DNA from 3 places in the Amycolatopsis sp. NPDC114504 genome. Region 1 is predicted to be linked to each of the others. Evidence: riboswitches for the same ligand, from Rfam matches in the RefSeq annotation. Region 1 holds a riboswitch; each other region holds the start of a gene.
The links. Region 1 has a riboswitch for S-adenosylmethionine ahead of ACZ7PG_RS27245 (methionine ABC transporter ATP-binding protein). Riboswitches for the same ligand answer to the same signal wherever they lie in the genome.

Region 1 (6,682 bases):
GGCGAAGTGCTGGAGGACGCGGGCCTGTCCGTCGGCGCGCACGACTCGCTCTCCCCGTCCCCGCAGGCGGAGGTCGGCGACGGCGGTGTCATCAAGCTCGAGCGCGGCCGTCAGCTGAAGATGATCGTCGACGGCGCGGAGCACACCTCCTGGGTCCGCGCGACCCACCTCGGCGACGCGCTCGGCCAGCTCGGCATGGCCGGGGTGGACAAGCCCGGCACGTGGATGTCGATGCCGAAGGACGGCGAGCTGCCCCTGCAGGGCGCCACCGTCGAGATCAAGACCCTCAAGAACCTCACGCTCTACGACGGCGCCAACGCGCCGAAGAAGGTCACCACGACCGCGGTCACCACGAAGGAGTTCCTGGGCGAGTACAAGCTCACCCTGGGCCCGGAGGACCAGGCCGAGGGCGGTCTGGACGTCAAGCTGACCGACGGCGCCGAGGTGCACATCAGCCGCACCGGCGTCTCGACGGTCGTCCAGAAGGAAGACATCGCCCCGCCCGAGCAGAAGGTCGACGACCCGGACCTCGTCAAGGGCAAGACCTCGGTCGAGGACCCGGGCACGCCCGGCGAGAAGATGGTGACCTACAAGGTCACGCAGAAGAACGGCAAAGAGGTCTCCCGCGAGAGCATCTCCGAGCAGGTCATCACCCAGCCGAAGCCGAAGATCATCCACGTCGGCACCAAGCAGGCCCCGACGCCGGCGATCGGCGACGGCTCCGCGTGGGACCGCATCGCGCAGTGCGAGTCGGGCGGCAACTGGGCCATCAACACCGGCAACGGCTACTACGGCGGCCTCCAGTTCGACAAGCGCACGTGGGACGCCTACGGCGGCGACGAGTACGCGGCGCTCCCGAACCAGGCTTCGCGCGAGCAGCAGATCGCGATCGCGGAGAAGGTCAAGGCCGGCCGTGGCGGCAGCTACAGCGCTTGGCCGGTCTGCGGCAAGAAGGCCTGACACGCTTTTCGAGCGGCCCCCACCTCGACGAAGTGGGGGCCGTTTCGCGTGCGCGGAAAGGCATCACGCGTGTCCCGAGGGGCATCACCCGTGATCAGGCGGGCATCACGCGTGATGCCCCTCCAATCACGCGTGATGCCTGCTCAGTCACGCGTGATGCCCCATCGGTAAGCTCCAGCGGTGGTTGAACTGTTGGGACCTGCCGAGATCCGCGGGCTGGCGGCCGAGCTGGACGTGCGGCCGACCAAGAAGCTCGGGCAGAACTTCGTGCACGATCCCAACACCGTCCGGCGGATCGTCGAGCTGGCGGACGTCGGCCCGGACGACGTCGTCCTCGAGGTCGGGCCCGGGCTCGGGTCGCTGACCCTCGGGCTGCTCGCCACCGGTGCGCGCGTCGTCGCCGTCGAGATCGATCCCAAGCTCGCCGAACGGCTGCCCAAGACCGTCGCCGACCGGGGGCCCGAGGTCTCGGAACGGCTCCAGGTCGTCACGGCCGACGCGCTGCGGATCACCGACGACCAGTTGCCGCGGCCGACCGCGCTCGTCGCGAACCTGCCCTACAACGTCGCCGTCCCGGTCGTGCTGCACCTGCTCGCCGAGGTGCCGTCGCTCACGTCCGGCCTCGTCATGGTCCAGACCGAGGTCGCCGACCGGATGGCGGCGGGCCCCGGCAGCCGGATCTACGGCGTGCCGAGCGTCAAGCTCGCCTGGTACGGCCCCGCGCGCAAGGTCGGCGCCGTGCCGCGCTCGGTGTTCTGGCCGGTGCCGAACGTCGACTCCGCGCTCGTCGCCTTCGAACGCGGTGACGCTCCGGCGTCGGACGACCGCGATCGGCTCTTCGGCCTCGTGGACGCCGCTTTCTCACAGCGCAGGAAGACGCTCCGCGCCGCGCTCGCCGGCTGGGCGGGCTCGGCCGAGCGGGCCGGGGAGCTGCTCACGGCCGCCGGGATCGACCCGAAGACCCGCGGTGAACAGCTGGACGTGCACGACTTCGCGAGGCTCGCCGCCGCGCGTTAGCACGTCCACAGTGGAAGTCAACGCGGTCCGGCGAAAATACGCCTCTTGACGTGCGATCTCGCGATTCGGACACCTCCACTCGTGTGATCTGGGCCAACAGGCTTGCTTTCGCTCGCCGGGATCGGCTTTACTCGGAAGTGTCCATCCCGAGCGACTGAGAGACCTGGCTCGCCGAAGTCGCAGCAACCACCCCCCGCGGGGAAGGTGCTACCGCCAGGACCGATGGAGGCCGTTTCCGATGAAGAGGGTAGCTCGCCCCCTGCTCCTGACCAGGCGTCGCGTAGTCGACGAAGGCCGCCGCTCCGTGACCGCATGTCGACGCTCCCACTGAGCTTGTCGTAGCCGGTCCACCTCTTCTTCATGCACCGTCCTCAAAGGACGGACTTCGCCTGCGGCCGGGTGCCGCGCGCTGCGCGCACCCCGTTTTCTGGAGCCTTCGTGATCACCGTCGAAAACTTGTCCAAAACCTTTGCCACCAACGGAAACTCGGTCGTCGCCCTGCACGACGTGAGCGTCGAGGTCCAGGCCGGCTCGCTGTTCGGCGTGGTCGGCCCGGCCGGGTCCGGCAAGTCCGTCCTCGCCCGCTGCATCGCGCTGCAGGAGCGGCCCGACCGCGGCGTCGTCCGCCTCGACGGCCTCAACACCGGCACCCTCGACGGCCGCCGGCTGCGCGAAATCCGCCGCCAGCTCGGCGTCGTCTCGACGAAACCGGAGCTGATCGCCGAGCGCACGATCGCCGGCAACATCGCCTCCCCGCTCGAGCAGCTCGGCGTCGACGGCCCGCAGCGCCGCAGCCGGGTCGGCTCGCTGCTCGACCTCGTCGGCCTGACGCAGCGCGCGACGCAGCGTCCCGGTGAGCTGACCGAGGGTCAGCTCCGCCGCGTCGCGGTCGCGAAGGCACTGGCCGCGGCGCCGGCGGTGCTGCTCGCCGACGACCCGACCGCCGGCATCGACCCGGAGGAGGCCGGCGCGGTGCTCACCGTGCTCGACCGCGCCCGCGCCGAGCTGGGCACCACCGTCGTGGTCACGACCCCGGACGCCGGCGTGGTCCGCCGGGTCTGCGACGACGTCGCGGTGCTCGAAGACGGCACGGTCGTCGAGCGCGGCACTGTCCTCGACCTGGTCTCGAACCCGGCCAGCCGCACCGCGCAGGCGCTGCTGCCCGCCATCGAGACCACCCGCGCCCAGATCGCCCGCTACGACCGCTCGGCCGACGTCGTGCTGATCGGTTTCGCTTCGGTCGGCGCGCTGCTGCCCGAGGCCGCGGGCCGGTTCGACGTCGAGTTCGCCACGATCGGCGGCGGCCTGACCCGGATCGGCGACACCCCGGTCGGCCGGTTCCGCCTCGGCGTCCGCGGCGAGCGGGCCGACGCGGCACTGGCGTGGGTCGCCGAGCGCGGCGGCCACGTGACGCACACCGCGCGCGGCCCCCAGGGTGTCGCGGCAGCTTGACCCGAACGCCGTAAACGCCCCGATGCGCACGTCGCATCGGGGCGTTTTCGCGGCCACGTAGGCTGGTCGGGTGCTCGCCGTAGTTCCGCCCCCAGTCACCGTCCGGGTCCCGGCCAAGGTCAACCTGCACCTGGCGGTCGACGACCTGCGCGAAGACGGTTACCACGAGCTGGTGACCGTGTTCCAGGCCTTGTCGCTGACCGACGAGGTGACCGTCGCGGTCACCGAAGAGCCGGGCGTGGAGATCTACGGCGAGGGCGAGGGCTCGGTGCCCGCCGACGGCACCAACCTGGCCTGGCGCGCGGTCGAAGCGCTTTCCGCGCACGTCGGCCGCACCGAAGCGCCGAACGTTCGGGTGGTGCTGCGCAAGGGCATCCCGGTCGCGGGCGGCATGGCGGGCGGCAGTGCCGACGCGGCGGCGACGCTGGTCGGGCTGGCGAGCCTCTGGAACCTCGACGTCACGCGCGACGAGCTGGCCGAGCTCGCCGCCGGGCTGGGCAGCGACGTCCCGTTCGCGCTCTACGGCGGCACCGCGCTGGGCACCGGGCGCGGCGAGCAGCTCGTGCCGGTGCTGTCGCGGCACACTTTCCACTGGGTGCTGGCGTTCGACTCCGAAGGGCTGTCGACGCCGAAGGTGTTCAAGGAGCTGGATCGCCTGCGCGCGGACGGCAACCCGCCGCGGATCGGCTCGCACACCCCGGTCGTCGAGGCGCTGGCTTCGGGCGACCCGCGTCAGCTGGCGCTGTTGCTGGGCAACGACCTCCAGGCGGCGGCGGTTTCGCTGCGGCCGGGGCTGCGCCGGACGCTCCGGGCCGGCGTCAACGCGGGCGCGCTCGCCGGCACGGTCTCCGGCTCCGGCCCGACGTGCGCGTTCCTCTGCGAGGACGCGCAGACCGCGGTCGAGGTCGCCGCGGAGCTGTCGGGCGCGGGGGTGTGCCGCACGGTCCGGGTGGCGCACGGCCCGGTCCCCGGCGCCCGCGTGGTCGGCGGGGACGACGCGCCGCGCCCGGCGCCGCCGCGCGTGCACGCCTGACCGTCCATTGTAGATTTCTCTTTCCCGGAAAGGAACGGCTGAGCGGATGGCCAACCTGGTCAACCTGGAAGCGGTGAGCAAGTCCTACGGGGTGAAGCCACTGCTGGACGGCGTCTCGCTGGGCGTCGCGGCCGGGCAGCGCATCGGTGTCGTCGGCCTCAACGGCGGCGGCAAGACCACGCTGCTGGAAGTCCTTTCCGGACTCGCCGCGCCGGATTCCGGGCGGGTGAGCCACGTCGGTGGCCTGCGGATGGCCGTGGTCACCCAGCGGACCGAGCTCCCGGACGGCAGCACCGTCGGCGAGGTCGTGCTCGAACGCTACGGCGCCGAGCACGAATGGGCCGCCGACGCGCGCGTCCGGTCCATTGTGGACGGACTCGGGATCACCGCGATCGGGCTGGACACGCCGACCGCGAACCTCTCCGGCGGCGAGCGGCGCCGGGTCTCCCTGGCGGCCGCGCTGACCGGCGAGCTCGACCTCGTCGTGCTCGACGAGCCGACCAACCACCTGGACGTCGAAGGCGTCCAGTGGCTGGCCGACCACCTGCTGAACCGGCGGATCGCGGTCGTGGTCGTCACCCACGACCGGTGGTTCCTCGACACCGTCGCGAGCCTGACGTGGGAGGTCGCGAACGGCCGCGTCGAGATGTACGAAGGTGGTTACGCGGACTGGATCTTCGCGCGCGCCGAGCGGGCGCGGCTGGCCGCGACGGCCGAGGAGAAGCGGCAGAACCTGGCCCGCAAGGAGCTGGCGTGGCTGCGCCGCGGTCCGCAGGCGCGTTCGTCGAAGCCGCGCTACCGCATCGACGCGGCCGAGGCGCTGATCGCGGACGTCCCGCCGCCGCGCGACTCCGTCGAGCTGATGGCGTTCGCGAAGCGCCGGCTCGGCAAGACCGTGCTGGAGCTGGAAGACACGACGTACAAGGTCGGCGACCGGACGCTACTCGACCACGTCACCTGGCGGGTCGGCCCCGGTGACCGGATCGGCCTGGTCGGGATCAACGGCTCCGGCAAGACGTCCCTGCTGAAGCTGCTCGGCGGCGACGTCGAAGGCTCGACCGGGCGCCGGATCGAGGGCAAGACGGTCGCGCTCGCGCACCTGCGCCAGGAGCTCGACGACCTGCCCGCCGACCTGCGTGTGCTGCAGGCGATCGAGCAGGTGGCCGGGCGCGTGGTGTTCGGCAAGCAGGAGATGACGGCGTCGCAGCTGGGCGAGAAGCTCGGCTTTCCGCAGGCGCGCCAGTGGACCCCGGTCGGCGACCTCTCCGGCGGCGAGCGGCGCCGGCTGCAGCTGTGCCGGCTGCTGATGGCCGAGCCGAACGTGCTGCTGCTCGACGAGCCGACGAACGACCTGGACATCGACACCCTGCAGCAGCTGGAAGACCTGCTCGACGGCTGGCCGGGCACGATGATCGTCGTCTCGCACGACCGGTACCTGGTCGAACGAGTCTGCGACACGATCGTCGCCCTCTTCGGCGACGGCCGCATCACCCACCTCCCGGGCGGCATCGAGGAGTACCTGAACCGCCGGGCGCTCGCCAAGGAACCGGCGGCCGCGGCGGCCCCGACGGCAGCGAAGGCCGAGGCGAAGAAGTCGGCGGCGGACGTGCGGGCGGCCCAGAAGGAGATGGGCCGGCTCGAGCGCAAGCTGGACCAGCTGCACGCGAAGGAGGAGAAGCTCCACGCGGCCCTGCTGGAGGCGGCGACGGACCCGTCGAAGCTGATGGAGCTCAACGGCCAGCTGAAGGGCGTCAAGGGCGAGATCGAGGACGTCGAGGCCCGCTGGCTGGAGACGTCCGAACTGCTCGAGTGAGGGTCCTCGGGCCTCGTGACTCCCTCGGCGCAAGGCCGATCCGGCGGATCGCGGTGGCCGGCCCCGCGGGCTCGGGCAAGTCGACCCTCGCGCGCAGCCTGGGCGAACGCCTGGGCGTGCCGTATGTGGAGTTCGAGTCCTTCTTCCACGGGCCCGGCTGGACCGTGCGGGAGACGTGGCAGGCCGACGTCCTCGACCACCTCGACGGCGAAGTCTGGGCCATCGAGTGGCAGGGCGAGGCGGTCCGGGAGCGGATGACCGCCCGCCTCGACGTGCTGGTGTGGCTCGACCACCCGCGTGCCCTGACCATGGCGCGGGTCGTCAGGCGCACGCTTGCGCGTCGTGTCGGCCGCGGTTCGAAGATCGCCGGGGGCAACGTCGAAGGGCCGTTGCACACCTTCTTCACC
Region 2 (6,682 bases), on a different contig from region 1:
TCGTCACGACGTCCCGGCCGACGCCCACGGAGTTCGTCGCGGAGTATCGCGCCGCGTTCGACGGCGGCGCGGACTCGATCGTTTCCGTGCACCTCTCGCGTGAGCTGTCGGGCACCTGGGAAGCGGCGGTGCTGGCGGCGCAGGAGGTCGGGCCGGACCGGGTCCGCGTGGTCGACTCGCGCACCACCGCGATGGGGCTCGGGTTCGCCGCGCTGCACGCCGCGGCCGCCGCGGCCGCCGGGGCTTCGGCGGCCGAAGTCGAGGCCGCGGCGGTGACCGCGGCGGCCTGCTCGTCGACGTTGTTCGTCGTCGAGACGCTCGACCACCTGCGTCGCGGCGGCCGGATCGGCCCGGCGGCCGCGCTGCTCGGCACGGCGCTGGCGGTGAAGCCGGTGCTGCACATGTCCGAAGGCCGGATCCTGCCGCTGGAGAAGGTCCGCACCATGAACCGGGCGCTCGCGCGGCTGGTCGAGCTCGCCGCCCAGGCCGCGCGGGACGACGATGTCGAGCTGGCCGTCCACCACCTCGCGTCGCCGGAGCGGGCGGTCGAGCTGGCGAACCGGCTGGAAGAGGCCGTGCCGCGGTCGGCGGGCTGCGTGGTTTCCGAGCTGGGCGCGGTGATCGGGGCCCACACCGGGCCGGGGGTGCTCGGGGTCGTCGTCCAGCGGACGGTTCCGTCCCGCGGCTAGTGCGGTGACCGGAGACGCCGGCCGGATGCGCTGACGGGCACCTTCCCCGCGACGGGCCCTTTCCGCTCGTCCACTTCGGCCACGCGCGCGGCCCGCCACCGGCGCCGGCGCGCCGAACCCTCCAGCATGCCACCCGGGTACGACGGAAACGGCCGTTCCGGCCCGGGCGGGGTGGATCCGTCCACAGCACCCCGGTTGTCCACAGGACGCGGCGGCACCCCTGTCGGACGCCGCCCCGCGAGCCCTAACGTCGATCGTGTGTTCGAGCAGCCCGCCCGGGATCCGGGCCCTCCCGTCAACGACCGGCTCGCCTGGCTGGCCGACCAGTTCTCGCCCGATGCGAGCACGGTCGGGCCCGGCGGCCGGCTGGTCCGGCGCTGGCTGCCCGGTGGAGCCGCCGGGGCCGGCCGCCGCCGGTGGGCGTTCGCCGGCGTCCTCGTCTCGGTCGTGGTGATCGTCCTCGGTGCGGTCGCGCTCTTCGGCGGCCCGCCGGTACCCGAGCCACCACCGTCGCTGCCCAGCGCGAAACCGGCGAGCGAAGCGTCGGCCCGGGCGGCGCCCCCGGCCGGTCTCGTCATCAGCGTGATCGGCCGCGTCCGGTCGCCCGGCCTGGTCACCGTGGTCCAGGGCGCCCGCGTCGCGGACGTCCTGCGGGCCGCGGGCGGCGCCGAGCCCGGCGCGGACCTGAGCGCGCTCAACCTCGCCCGCCGGGTGACCGACGGGGAGCAGCTCGCGGTCGGGATCCCGGCACCACCCGCCGCCGTGGCCGCCGGTGCTCCGGCGGCCGCCAAGGTCGACCTCAACGCGGCGAGCGCGGACCAGCTGGACACGCTGCCCGGCGTCGGCGAGGTGACGGCCCAGCGGATCGTCCAGTGGCGCACCGAGCACGGCGGCTTCGCGAAGGTCGAGCAACTGCGCGACGTCTCCGGCATCGGGGAAAGCAAGTTCGAAAAGCTGCGCGAGCAGGTGACGGTCGGATGAGCACCCTCCCTGCGACCGACACCCGGCAGGACCTGCGGCTCGTCCCGGCGGCGCTGGCGTGCTGGCTCGCCGCACTCGGCGGCCTGCTGCTGGGCTGGTGGACGGCCGTCGCCGTCGGCCTCGCCTCGGCGGTGCTCGCCGGACTGGTGCTCTGGCGGGCGCGAGGGCGTCCCCGGGCGCTCGGCGCGGCCGCGGCACTGCTGGTGCTGGGACTCGCCGCCGCCGGCCCGGTCGCCTGGCGAATCCGGGACGCGCAACGCGACGACCTCCGCGCGGCTTCGGCCGACGGGCTCCCCGCGTCGGTGCGGGTCGTCGTCGCCGAGCGCCCGAAGCCCGTGCGCGGCGCGGGTTATGCCGATCAGCAGGCCGGTGCCCGGTCGGTGGTGCTGACGGCCGACGTCCGCACGGCGTCGGTCGACGGCCGGCCGGTCACATCGTCCGGACGCGTCCTGCTGCTGGCGCCGGTCGCGCAATGGGCGTCACTGTTGCCGGGCCAGGACGTGACGGCGAGCGGCCTGCTGATGGCGCCACGCGGCTCGGACCTGACCGTCGCGGTGCTGTCCGTGCGCGGCCCGCCGGGCGACCTCGGGCCGGCGCCGTGGTGGCAGCGGACCGCGGCCGGCCTGCGCGCCGGACTCCACGACCTGTGCCAGGTCCTGCCCGATGAACCCGGCGGCCTGCTGCCTGGGCTGGTCTTGGGCGACACGAGCGGGTTGTCGCCGCGGGTCGAGCAGGAGTTCATCACCGCCGGGCTCGCCCATCTGACCGCGGTCAGCGGGGGAAACCTCGCCGTCGCGTGTGGCGCGGTGCTGCTCCTGCTGCGCTTCCTGCGGCTCGGGCCGCGGCTGTCGGCGGTGGCGGCCGGTGCGTGCCTGGCCGGTTTCCTCGTGCTGGTCGGGCCGGAGCCCAGCGTGCTGCGGGCCGGGGTGATGGCGGCGGTCGCGTTGCTGGCTCTGGCGCTGGGCAAGCGAGGCTCGGCGTTGCCCGCGCTGGCGTTCGCGGTGTGCGTGCTGGTGGTGACGGATCCGGCGATGGCGACGGACTTCGGGTTCGCGTTGTCGGTGTTCGCCACGGCCGGGCTGGTGCTCATCGCGCCACGCTGGGCCGCTGCGCTGGCCCGTCGCGGCGTCCCGCCGGGGTTCGCCGACGGGCTGGCGATCCCGCTGGCCGCCTTCCTCGTGACGGCGCCGGTCATCGCGGGCATGGCGGGGTCGGTGAGCCTGGTTTCGGTGCTGGCCAACGTCCTCGCCGCGCCCGTGGTGGCCCCGGTGACGGTGCTCGGCCTGCTGGCGACGGTGCTCGGTCCCTGGTGGCCGGGCGCAGGGAAGGTCCTGGTGCACTTGGCCGACCCGGAGGCCCGGTGGCTGATCACCGTGGCGCGCCACGGCGCGCGGGCTCCCGGCGCGGTCGTCGCCTGGCCAGGCGGCTGGTCGGGTGGGCTGCTCGCCGCCGGGGTGCTGGTGGTGCTGGTGCTGGCCGCCCGGCGCCGGCGGGTGCGGCTGGTGCTGGCGGTGCTGGTCGTCGGCGCGCTGCTGATCTTCGTGCCGGTCCGGGTGCTCGCGCCGGCGTGGCCACCGCGGAACTGGGCGATGGTCGAGTGCGACGTCGGGCAGGGCGACGCGGTCGTGCTGGCGACCGCCGAGCCGGGACGCGCGGTCGTCGTGGACACCGGACCCGAGCCGGGGCCGGTGGACGAGTGCCTGCACCGGCTGGCGGTCGACCGGATCCCGCTGCTGGTGCTGAGCCACCTGCACGCCGACCACATCGGCGGGCTGGCGTCGGTCTTCGATGGCCGGGCGGTCGGCGGGATCGCCGTCGGCCCGGGGCGGGCGCCGGAGTGGGCGTGGCGGCAGGTCGCCGCGGAGGCGAAGCGGCAGGGCGTGCCGCTGGTGGAGCTGAGCCCGGGGGAGCAGCTGGCGTGGCCCGGGCTGTCGCTCGACGTGCTCGGCCCGCACTACGTGCCGGAACGCTCGGCTGGACAGCAGGACGGCACGACGATCAACAACAGCTCGGTGGTCCTGCGAGCGCGGAGCCCCGCCGGCCGGGTGCTCCTCACCGGTGACGTCGAGCTGGCGGCCCAGGCCGACCTGCTGGCCGACGGCGACGACCTGAAGGCGGAGGTGTTGAAGGTTCCTCACCACGGTTCGCGTTACTCGCTGCCGTCGTTCCTCGCGGCGGTGGCGCCGCGGGTGGCGTTGGTCAGCGTGGGCGCCGGCAACACCTACGGGCACCCGAACAAGTCCACAATAGACAGTCTGAAAGCGCTGGGAGCATTGGTGACCCGGACCGATATGGATGGTGACACGGCCGTGGTCGGCGACCCGGCCGGGCCGGCCGTAGCGCGCCGGGGCGAGCCGCGTGGCCCGCCCCGGCGGTGAGCGTCAGTAGCCGAGCGCCTCGTTCACGGCCTTGACGGAAGCCGCCACGGTCGCCTTCGGGCCGATGTGGTTCTCGACCGCGTCGAGGGTCTTGAGGCCGTCGCCGGTGATCAGGAGGACCGTCTCGGCGTCCGGGTCCAGCTTGCCCGTCTCGATCAGCTTCTTCGCCGTCGCGACGGTGACGCCGCCCGCGGTCTCGGTGAAGATGCCTTCGGTGCGGGCCAGCAGCCGGATGCCTTCGACGACCTCTTCGTCGGTGACGTCCTCGATCGCACCGCCGGTGCGGTTGACGATGTCGAGCACGTAGGGGCCGTCGGCCGGGTTGCCGATCGCCAGCGACTTGGCGATCGTGTCCGGCTTCACCGGCTGGACCACGTCCTGGCCGGCGCGGAAGGCGGCCGACACCGGCGAGCAGCCGGTCGCCTGCGCGCCGAACACCTTGTACGGGCTGGCGTCCACGAGACCGAGCTGGCCCAGCTCGCGGAAACCCTTGTCCACCTTGGTCAGCTGCGAACCGGAGGCGATCGGCACGACGATCTGCGGCGGGATGCGCCAGCCCAGCTGCTCGGCGACCTCGAAGGCCAGCGTCTTCGAGCCTTCCGAGTAGTACGGCCGGACGTTCACGTTCACGAACGCCCACTTCGGGTGCTCGCCGGCGAGCTCGGTGGCGAGGCGGTTGACGTCGTCGTAGTTGCCGTCGACGGCGATCAGGTCGCCGTCGTAGACCGCGGTGGTGAGGATCTTGGCGCGCTCGAGGGTCTTCGGGATCAGCACGACCGACCGCCAGCCGGCGCGGGCCGCGGCGGCGGCCGTCGCGTTGGCCAGGTTGCCGGTCGACGGACAGGCGAGCACCTCGAAGCCGAACTCGCGGGCCGCGGCCAGCGCGACGGCGACGACGCGGTCCTTGAACGAGTGCGTCGGGTTGCCGGTGTCGTCCTTGACCCACAGGCGCTTGAGGCCGAGCTCCTTGGCCAGGCGGTCGGCGCGGATCAGCCGGGTCGCGCCGGGCTCGGTGTTCGGGATCTCTTCGATGTTCGACGGAACCGGGAGGAGCTTCTTGTAGCGCCAGATGTTCTTGGGGCCGGCCTCGATGTCTTCGCGGCGGACGCGGCCGAAGTCGTAGGCGACCTCGAGCGGCGAGAAGTCCTCGGCAGAGACGAACTCCGGCGCGAGCGGCTGCCGGTGGCCCTCTTCCTTCGACACCAGCTCGACGGCGGGACCGAGATCCGGGGTCTTCGTGGTGGAGGTCGTTCCGAGGGTGGCGGTCATCGCGAGGTTCCTTCCTCATCTGCCCCGCCGAAGCGGGCCGGAATTGGCACCGTGGTCGTCAGCTACCCCGCGAATGCGGGATGACGGGCTGTACGCCGGTTGCCGGGGCTTCGTCGGGCCGTTCCCTCTGCCCCTCTGGATGAGCGGTATTCGGTTGTCGGTGCGCGCCAAACTGCGCGCCGCCTCGAGGACACCGTACGACATGGCGCTCGGGCCGTGCCATGCCGGCCGCTCGACATCACCGGAGCGGGCGCACGACACCGCAAGTGAGAGGATCCTCCCGTGACCGCCCAAGCCACCGCCCCGGCCCCGCTGCACCTGGTCCTGGGTGAGGAAGAACTGCTGATCGAGCGCGCCGTCCGCGAGACGCTCGCCGCGGCCCGCGCGCTCGACGCCACGGCCGAGCTGACCCGGGTCCGGGTGTCCGATCTCACAGCCCCCGAGCTGGCCGAACTCGTCAGCCCGTCGCTGTTCAGCGAGGGCCGCGTGATCGTCCTGGAGTCGGGGCAGGACATCTCGCAGGAGCTGGCCGACGCCGTGGCGTCCTACCTGAAGGACCCGGCGGACGGCGTCGTGCTGGTCGTCGTGCACACCGGCGGTGGGCGCAGCAAGGCGGGCAAGACGCTCCCGGCGGTGCTGAAGAAGGCCGGCGCCGAGGTCACGGAGTGCCCGAAGATGACCAAGCCGGCCGAGCGCGAGCAGTTCGTGCGCCACGAGGTGCGCCGCGCGGGCGGCAAGATCGACCCGGCGGGAGTCGCCGCGCTGATCGACGCCGTCGGCTCCGACCTGCGGGAACTCTCCTCGGCGGCGACGCAGCTGGTGGCGGACGCCGGTGGGTCCGTCGACGCCGAAGCGGTCCGCCGCTACCACCGCGGGCGCGCGGACGTGACCGGGTTCGCGGTCGCGGAGAAGGCCGTGAGCGGCGATCGCTCGGCGGCACTGGAGTCGCTGCGCTGGGCGATGCAGCTGGGCGTCCCGCACGTCCTGGTCGCGGACGCACTGGCCGACGCGGTCCGCACGATCGCCCGGGTCTCCGGCGCGGGCCGGGGCAACCCGAACCAGCTGGCGGGCGAGCTGGGCATGCCGCCGTGGAAGATCCGCAAGGCGCAGGGCCAGGTCCGCGGCTGGAACCAGGACGGCCTGGCGACGGCGATGCGCGTGGTGGCGAGGCTGAACGCCGAGGTCAAGGGCGTGGCGGCCGACCCGGGCTACGCGCTGGAGCGCGCGGTCCTCCAGGTGGCGGCCGCCAAGGGCGAGCGCTGATCCCGGACATGCAGAAAGCCCCGGCCGAAGCCGGGGCTTTCTGGGAAATCGAACAGCCGGAAATCAACCAGCTCAGAGCGCGTTGACGCGCTTCGCCAGCGC
Region 3 (6,682 bases), on a different contig from region 1:
TACCTCGAGCTGCTCGCCGCCGACGGCACCGCGATCGGCAAGGCCCCGGTGTCGCTGACGTCGCGGCCACCGCACAAGATCGGCGTCCAGCCGGGCGAAACCCTGGGCGGCCACACGGTGTACGTCCTCCCGGACGCGACGCGGGTGGTGTCGGTGCGCTGGAGCCCGCGGCCGGAACCGGACGAACGCACGCTGACCTGGTCGATCGAGGATTAATAGCTCTCGTCCTGGAGGATCTTCAGCGCGTTCGCGAGGTCGTCCGGGTACTCCGACTCGAACTCGACCCAGCGGCCGTCCGCCGGGTGGGCGAACGCCAGGGTCTTCGCGTGCAGCCACTGGCGGCTCAGGCCGAGGTGGCGGGCCAGGACCGGGTCCGCGCCGTACGTCAGGTCGCCGACGCACGGGTGCTTCAGCGCCGAGAAGTGGACGCGGATCTGGTGCGTGCGCCCGGTTTCGAGCTTGATGTGCGCCAGTGACGCCGCGCGGAACGCCTCGACGACCTCGTAGTGCGTCACGCTCGGGCGGCCGCCCTGGACGACCGCGAACTTGTAGTCGTGGCGGGGGTGGCGGTCGATCGGGGCGTCGATCGTGCCGCGCGTCGGGTCGGGGTGGCCCTGGACGATCGCGTGGTAGCCCTTGTCGACCGTGCGCTCCTTGAACGCGCGCTTCAGCACGGTGTACGCGTGCTCGCTCTTGGCCACGACCATCACGCCCGTCGTGCCCGCGTCGAGCCGGTGCACGACGCCCTGGCGCTCGGCCGCGCCCGAGGTCGCGATGCGCAGGCCGGCCGCGGCGAGGCCGCCGACCACCGTCGGGCCGGTCCAGCCCGGGCTCGGGTGCACCGCGACGCCGACCGGCTTGGAGATCACGACGATGTCGTCGTCGTCGTGGAGGATCTTCATCCCCTCGACCGGCTCGGCGATGATCTCGACCGGGTTCGCCGGCTCCGGCAGCGTGATCTCCAGCAGGCCGCCGCCGGACAGCCGGTCGGACTTGCCGGCGGGACGGCCGTCGAGCAGCACGTCCCCGGCTTCGGCCAGCTCCGCGACGACGGTCCGCGACAGGCCCAGCAGCTTGGCGAGGCCGGCGTCGACCCGCATCCCGTCGAGCCCGTCGGGCACCGGGAGCATCCGCGCGCTCACGCCTTTTCCTCCGGCTGTCCGGCCTTCTTCTTGTCCTTGGTCGACGTGCCGTCGTAGTCCTTGCCCAGCAGGGACAGCAGCACGATCAGCGCGCCGCCGACGCAGATCGCCGAGTCGGCGATGTTGAAGATCGCGAAGCCCTTGCCGTTCGGGGCGAACGCCGAGATGAAGTCGACGACGTGGCCCTGCAGTCCGCCGGGCGCGCGGAAGACGCGGTCGGTCAGGTTGCCGAGAGCGCCGGCGAGCACGAGGCCGAGCCCGATGGCCCAGCCGATCGAGCGCAGCCGCCGGGACAGCCAGATGATCGCGATGACGACGGCCAGCGCGACCAGCGCGAGCACCCACGTCATGCCGGTGGCCATCGAGAACGCCGCACCCGGGTTGCGGATCACCTGCAGGTAGACGAGGCCGCCGAGGATCCGGACCGGCTCCTTGCCCTCGAGGTTGGCGGCGACCAGGTTCTTCGTCACCAGGTCGATCGCCCAGAACACGACGGCGACAGCGAACACCCAGCCCACGCGGCGCTTCGGCAGCGGCTTGGCCGGCGCCTCCGAAGTCTCCGGAGTCTCGGCCGCAGTCTCGGGCACCGCCTCTTCGGGCGCGGCGGTGTCGGGTTCGGAGTGGCTGGGATCGGTGCTCACCGCTCCATTCTCCACGCCTGGTCAGGGCGCGTCGGCGGCAGTGTCGCGGGGGCGCCGCAGGAGGACCGCGAACGCGCCCGCGAACAGCACGCCCGCCGCACCCAGCGCGCCGGTCACGGGCGTCAGTAACAGCACGCTGACCAGCGCGAACACCACCGTCACGGCGAGCGTGAACCAGCTGCGCTCGTACGCCGCCAGCACCAGCAGCCCCAGCGTCGCCACGAACACGCCCCGGACGTCGCCGGACAGCCTCAGCTCCAGGGTGGCGACCAGGTCGAGCAGCGGGACGGCCGCCAGCGCGCCCAGGGTGCCGAGCGCGAAGCGGACGGGCCGCGGCGGGGTGCCGGCGCGGCGCAGGCTCCGCCAGTACCAGGCCGCGACGGCGAGCACCACGCAGGCGAGACCGGCCGTCCAGCCGAGGGCCGCCGGGGGCACCACGTCCACCGCTATGGCATTCGCCGTGTACCGGGCGCCGTCCGCGAGACCGGTGCCGCCGACCGCGCCGGTTCCGAGGTCGTGGAGCTCCTGCGTCATCCGGTAGCCGCGCATGTTCACGAACTCGCCGGTCACCGGGGCCGCCGGGACCAGCGCGACCACCGCCATCACGAGCTGGGCGAACCCCAGCGCCGCCAACGGGAACCAGAGTCGTCGTCCATCCCCCATCGGGGCAGGATAGCGCCCGCCAGCAGGACGGCGGCCGAGATCACCACGCCCGGCAGGTCCGCCACGGCGACGGCCACCCCGCCGGCGAGCACCGCCACCGCGAGCACCGGGAGACTGCGTTCGTACCAGGCGACCACGGCCAGGCCGAGCGTCGCGAGCAGCGGGCCGCGGGTGGGCGCGGCGAGGTCGAACCAGCTGAAGGCCAGCAGGTCCAGCAGGGGCACGGCGAGCACGACGCCGGCGGTCGCGAGGGCGGTCACCTTTGCTCCCCACCGCCGGGCGTAGCACGCCACCACGGCGGCGAACGCCGCGATGAGCGTCCACTGCCAGGCCGGTCCGCTGCCGCCGTAAGCCACGACGGTGTCGGCGATGCTCAAGAACTGCTGCCCGCCACCGTGGTCTTCGACGGTGAACCCGAAGATGCTGTCGTAGGACGGCCCACCCGGCCCGGCCGGGAAGTGCGCCGCCAGGTCCGCGGTCACGGCCGAGCGGTGCACCAGCTCGACCGTCACCAGGACCAGCTCGGCGAAACCCAGCAACGCCAACGGAACCCCGTGCCTCCCCATCGGCCCAGGCTAACGCTCAGCAGAACGGCGGCAGCTCCCGCGGGTCGCCGGCCGGGGCCCAGCGGCCGTCCACCTTCGCGTACTCCCAGCGCGCCCCGCGCGCGACGATCTGGCGCAGCGCCAGCACGACGCGGTCGACGTGCTCCTCGGTGCTGCCCAGGCCGAGGCTGACGCGGATCGCCTGCCGCCCGTCGCCGCCGGTGACGCCGATGAGCCGCTTGGCCGCGATGTGGGCGCAGAAAGCGCCGTCGCGGACGCCGATGCCGTACTCGGCCGACAGCACCGCGGCCACCCAGCCCGGGTCGAAGCCGTCGAGGACGAAGCTGAGCGTGCCGACGCGGTCGACCGGCGCGTCGAACAGCCGCAGCTCGGCGCAGCCCGGGATGGCCTCGAGACCCTTGCGCAGCCGGGTGAGCAGGGCCTGCTCGTGCGCCACGACGGCGTCCCAGTTCTCGCTGAGCGTCTCGCAGGCGACGCCGAGCGCGTACACGCCGACGGTGTTGGGCGAGCCCGCTTCGTGGCGCTCGGGCCCGGTGTTCCAGACCACCGCGTCCTCGGTGACGAGCTTGGTCGCGCCGCCGCCGGCGAGGTACGGCTTGGCGGCGCGCAGCCAGTCGGCGCGGCCGATCAGCGCACCCGCACCGAAGGGGGCATACAGCTTGTGGCCGGACAGGGCGACGTAGTCGACGTCCAGCTCCTTGATCGAGATCCGGCGGTGCGGGGCCAGCTGGGCGGCGTCGAGCGCGATGCGAGCGCCGTGCTTCCGTGCCACCGCGGCGATCTCGGCCACCGGCAGGAGCTCACCGGTCACATTGGACGCTCCGGTGACGACGACCAACCGCGGTCCCTGCGGGGAGTCCGCGAGGGCTTCGTCCACAGCGGACACTGCCGCGAGACGCGTGCGCGGGGTCGGGATCCGCCGGACGTTCGGGCCCTGCCACGGCAGCAGCGCGGCGTGGTGCTCGGTGTCGAACACGACGACCGTGGTGTGCCGGGGCAGGCTGCGGGCGAGCAGGTTGAAGGAGTCGGTGGTGTTGCGGGTGAAGACGACGGTGTCGGTCCGGCGGGCATCGACGAAGCGACGCAGGACGTCGCGGGTGCGCTCGTAGAGCTTGGTGGAGACCTGCGACGCGAAGCCGGCGCCGCGGTGGACGCTGGCGTACCAGGGCAGGAACTCGTCGACCTTCGCGCGGACGGCGTCGAGACACGGGGCGCTCGCGGCGTGGTCGAGGTTGGCGTAGCCGATGGTTTCGCCGGTGACGAGCGGGACCCGCAGGGACGCCCCGGCGACGGCCGGAACGGCCTGCGGGACAACGAGTCCGGTGAAGTCGGGCGAAGTGCTGGTGCGATCGATGGCGAGAGTCATCGGTGCCTCCTCGGCGGTCCGGGGGACCCCGGCGAGGGGCCCGCGCTTGCCCGTCGCACGACGCGACCGGCCCGGTCTTCACCCGGGGCACCCCACCGCGGAAGGAGGGTTGCCGGCCAGCAAGCCGGGGCTGAACGCTGGCACTCATGACCTGAGCCAGAAGGTAACCGAGAACGCCGCCGCCGGCCAACCCCCGACTCACATTCTGAGACGGCGCTCACACACCGTGAGGTCTCAGAGCTTCGCGCGGAAGCGTCCCGGCAGCTGCGTCACGGCGTTGTCGGCGAGGTGCGTCGCCGTGCCGGTGTACTGCTCGGCGCCCGCGGTGAAGCGCCAGCCGCCGATGGTCTTGCCGTCGACGGCCTCGCCGCTGGCCGCCGCGACGGCCGTCGAGACCTCGGCGAACGACTTGCCGTCCCAGTTCGCCGCCGCCGGGGCGTCCGGCAGGGTCCAGAGCGTGAAGTGCACGTGGGCGCCGGTGCTGCTGCCCCCGCACGGCAGCGCGTTGCCGGTCGAGCCGAGCTCGGCCCCGGCCTCGACGTGCTCACCGTCGGTGACCGTGATGCCCTCCATGTGGTAGTACCCGGTCCGCCAGCCGCCGGCGTGGTCGATGGTCACCCAGTCCCCGCCGGCGCAGTGCTGCAGGTGGACGGTGCCGGCCAGCGGCGCGCGCACGGTGCGGTCGGCCGGGCTGAAGTCGATGGCGTTCTTGACGCCGGTGCTGCCGTCGTCGGAGTGGATGCCGGCCGAGTAGACCTGCTGGCCGGCCTTGAACGGCAGGGCGAGCGCCGGGAACGGGGCGATTTCGGCGGTCGCGGCCGGCGCCGTGGCCAGCCCGAGGATCGCGGTCATCGCGGCGGCGAGGGCCGCCCCACGCACGTGAAGTTTGGTCACCCTGCGTACTCCTTTGGCTCTGCACTCACCCATTCGAACTAACGAATGGAGCGCACAGTAAGCCAAAAGAGGGAACGAAGGGAAGATCGTGTGAGATTTTTGTGGGACAAGCGCCGGACATCGGCACTGGCTAACGGCCCGACTCGCCCTTCCAGCGGGCCAGGCGGCCGGCCCGGTCCACCGCGCGGAGCCGTCGCTCGACGTCGTCGCGGACGCCGCTCGTGGTGACCACCAGCAGCTGGTCGAGCTCCTGGAGCCGGCTGGTCTTCTGCGGCGTGAAGCCGGCGCCTTCGCGCACGACCAGGCTGACCGTCGCGCCCACCGGCAGCCGCAGCTCCGACAGGTACACGCCGTGCAGCTTCGACCCCGGCTGGATGCGGACCTGCAGCAGCTCGGCCCCCAGCTCGTCCAGCGGCGCGGAGTCGACTTCGATCTCGTGCGCCTCGGAGCTCTTCGCCAGCCCGAGCCAGCGCCCGAGCGGCCCGAGCGTCGCGCCCTGGACCAGCGTCAGCACGATGACCAGCACGAACACCGCGTCGACCAGCCGTTGCGCGCCCGGCACCCCCTGCGACAGCGGGATCATGGCGAGCACGATCGGCACCGCGCCGCGCAGGCCCGCCCACGACAGGAACGCCTGTTCCCGCCACGGCAGCCGGAACGGCAGCATCGCCAGCACGACCGACATCGGCCGGGCCAGCAGCAGCACGACGGCCCCCGCGACCAGGCCCGGCAGCACCGACTCGAGCACCCGGCTCGGCGAGGCGAACAGGCCGAGCAGCACGAACAGCCCGATCTGCGCCAGCCAGCCGAGCCCCTCGGCGAACGACAGCGTGTCCGAGCGGTGCGGCAGCCGCGAGTTCCCGAGCACCAGCGCGGCGACGTAGGTGGCGAGCAGCCCGGACGCGTGCAGCAGCTGCCCGGACGAGTACGCGACGACGCACACCGCGACCGTGGCGACCGGGTAGAGACCGGTCGCCGGCAACGCGGCCTTGCGCAGCGCGAGGCCGCCGAGCCAGCCGAAGGCGAGCCCGATCGCCAGCCCTGCCGCGAGTTCGTAGACGACCAGCAGCGGCAGCGTCCAGTCCACAGTGGTGCCTTCGGCCAGCACCACGACGGCGATGTACGCGGGCGCGTCGTTGATGCCCGACTCGAGTTCCAGCGCCCCGGTGAGCCGTTTGCCGATCCCGGCCGAGCGCAGCACGGAGAACACCGCGGCCGCGTCGGTCGAGGCGAGCACCGCGCCCCACAGCAGCGCGAACCGCCAGTCGAGGCCCAGCAGCCAGTGCAGGGCGGCCCCGGTCACCGCGATGCTCACCACAACGGCCACAGTGGACAGTGCGATCCCGATGCCCAGCGCCGGTTTCACCGCCGACCAGCGGGTCGTCAGCCCGCCTTCGGCGAGGATCATGA

Region 2: it holds a riboswitch for S-adenosylmethionine, as region 1 does, so the genes downstream of both, thrC (threonine synthase) here and ACZ7PG_RS27245 (methionine ABC transporter ATP-binding protein) in region 1, are expected to answer to the same signal.
Region 3: it holds a riboswitch for S-adenosylmethionine, as region 1 does, so the genes downstream of both, ACZ7PG_RS49860 (aminotransferase class V-fold PLP-dependent enzyme) here and ACZ7PG_RS27245 (methionine ABC transporter ATP-binding protein) in region 1, are expected to answer to the same signal.

Annotation. Positions count from the first base shown of each region.
Region 1 covers NZ_JBVKDU010000003.1:1,225,328-1,232,009, reverse strand. Annotated here, with positions in the region: gene ACZ7PG_RS27255 (transglycosylase family protein) at 1-960, shown strand, start outside; gene rsmA (16S rRNA (adenine(1518)-N(6)/adenine(1519)-N(6))-dimethyltransferase RsmA) at 1,141-1,977, shown strand; SAM riboswitch class I at 2,116-2,222, shown strand; gene ACZ7PG_RS27245 (methionine ABC transporter ATP-binding protein) at 2,416-3,429, shown strand; gene ACZ7PG_RS27240 (4-(cytidine 5'-diphospho)-2-C-methyl-D-erythritol kinase) at 3,500-4,462, shown strand; gene ACZ7PG_RS27235 (ABC-F family ATP-binding cassette domain-containing protein) at 4,509-6,275, shown strand; gene ACZ7PG_RS27230 (P-loop NTPase family protein) at 6,329-6,682, shown strand, end outside.
Region 2 covers NZ_JBVKDU010000007.1:277,275-283,956, forward strand. Annotated here, with positions in the region: gene ACZ7PG_RS48050 (DegV family protein) at 1-689, shown strand, start outside; gene ACZ7PG_RS48055 (ComEA family DNA-binding protein) at 948-1,670, shown strand; gene ACZ7PG_RS48060 (ComEC/Rec2 family competence protein) at 1,667-4,048, shown strand; gene thrC (threonine synthase) at 4,052-5,317, opposite strand; SAM riboswitch class I at 5,330-5,463, opposite strand; gene holA (DNA polymerase III subunit delta) at 5,600-6,580, shown strand; gene rpsT (30S ribosomal protein S20) at 6,653-6,682, opposite strand, start outside.
Region 3 covers NZ_JBVKDU010000007.1:726,531-733,212, reverse strand. Annotated here, with positions in the region: gene ACZ7PG_RS49885 (AsnC family protein) at 1-216, shown strand, start outside; gene ACZ7PG_RS49880 (RluA family pseudouridine synthase) at 213-1,142, opposite strand; gene lspA (signal peptidase II) at 1,139-1,783, opposite strand; gene ACZ7PG_RS49870 (hypothetical protein) at 1,805-2,446, opposite strand; gene ACZ7PG_RS49865 (hypothetical protein) at 2,386-3,012, opposite strand; gene ACZ7PG_RS49860 (aminotransferase class V-fold PLP-dependent enzyme) at 3,029-4,378, opposite strand; SAM riboswitch class IV at 4,416-4,530, opposite strand; gene ACZ7PG_RS49855 (M23 family metallopeptidase) at 4,613-5,272, opposite strand; gene ACZ7PG_RS49850 (potassium/proton antiporter) at 5,403-6,682, opposite strand, start outside.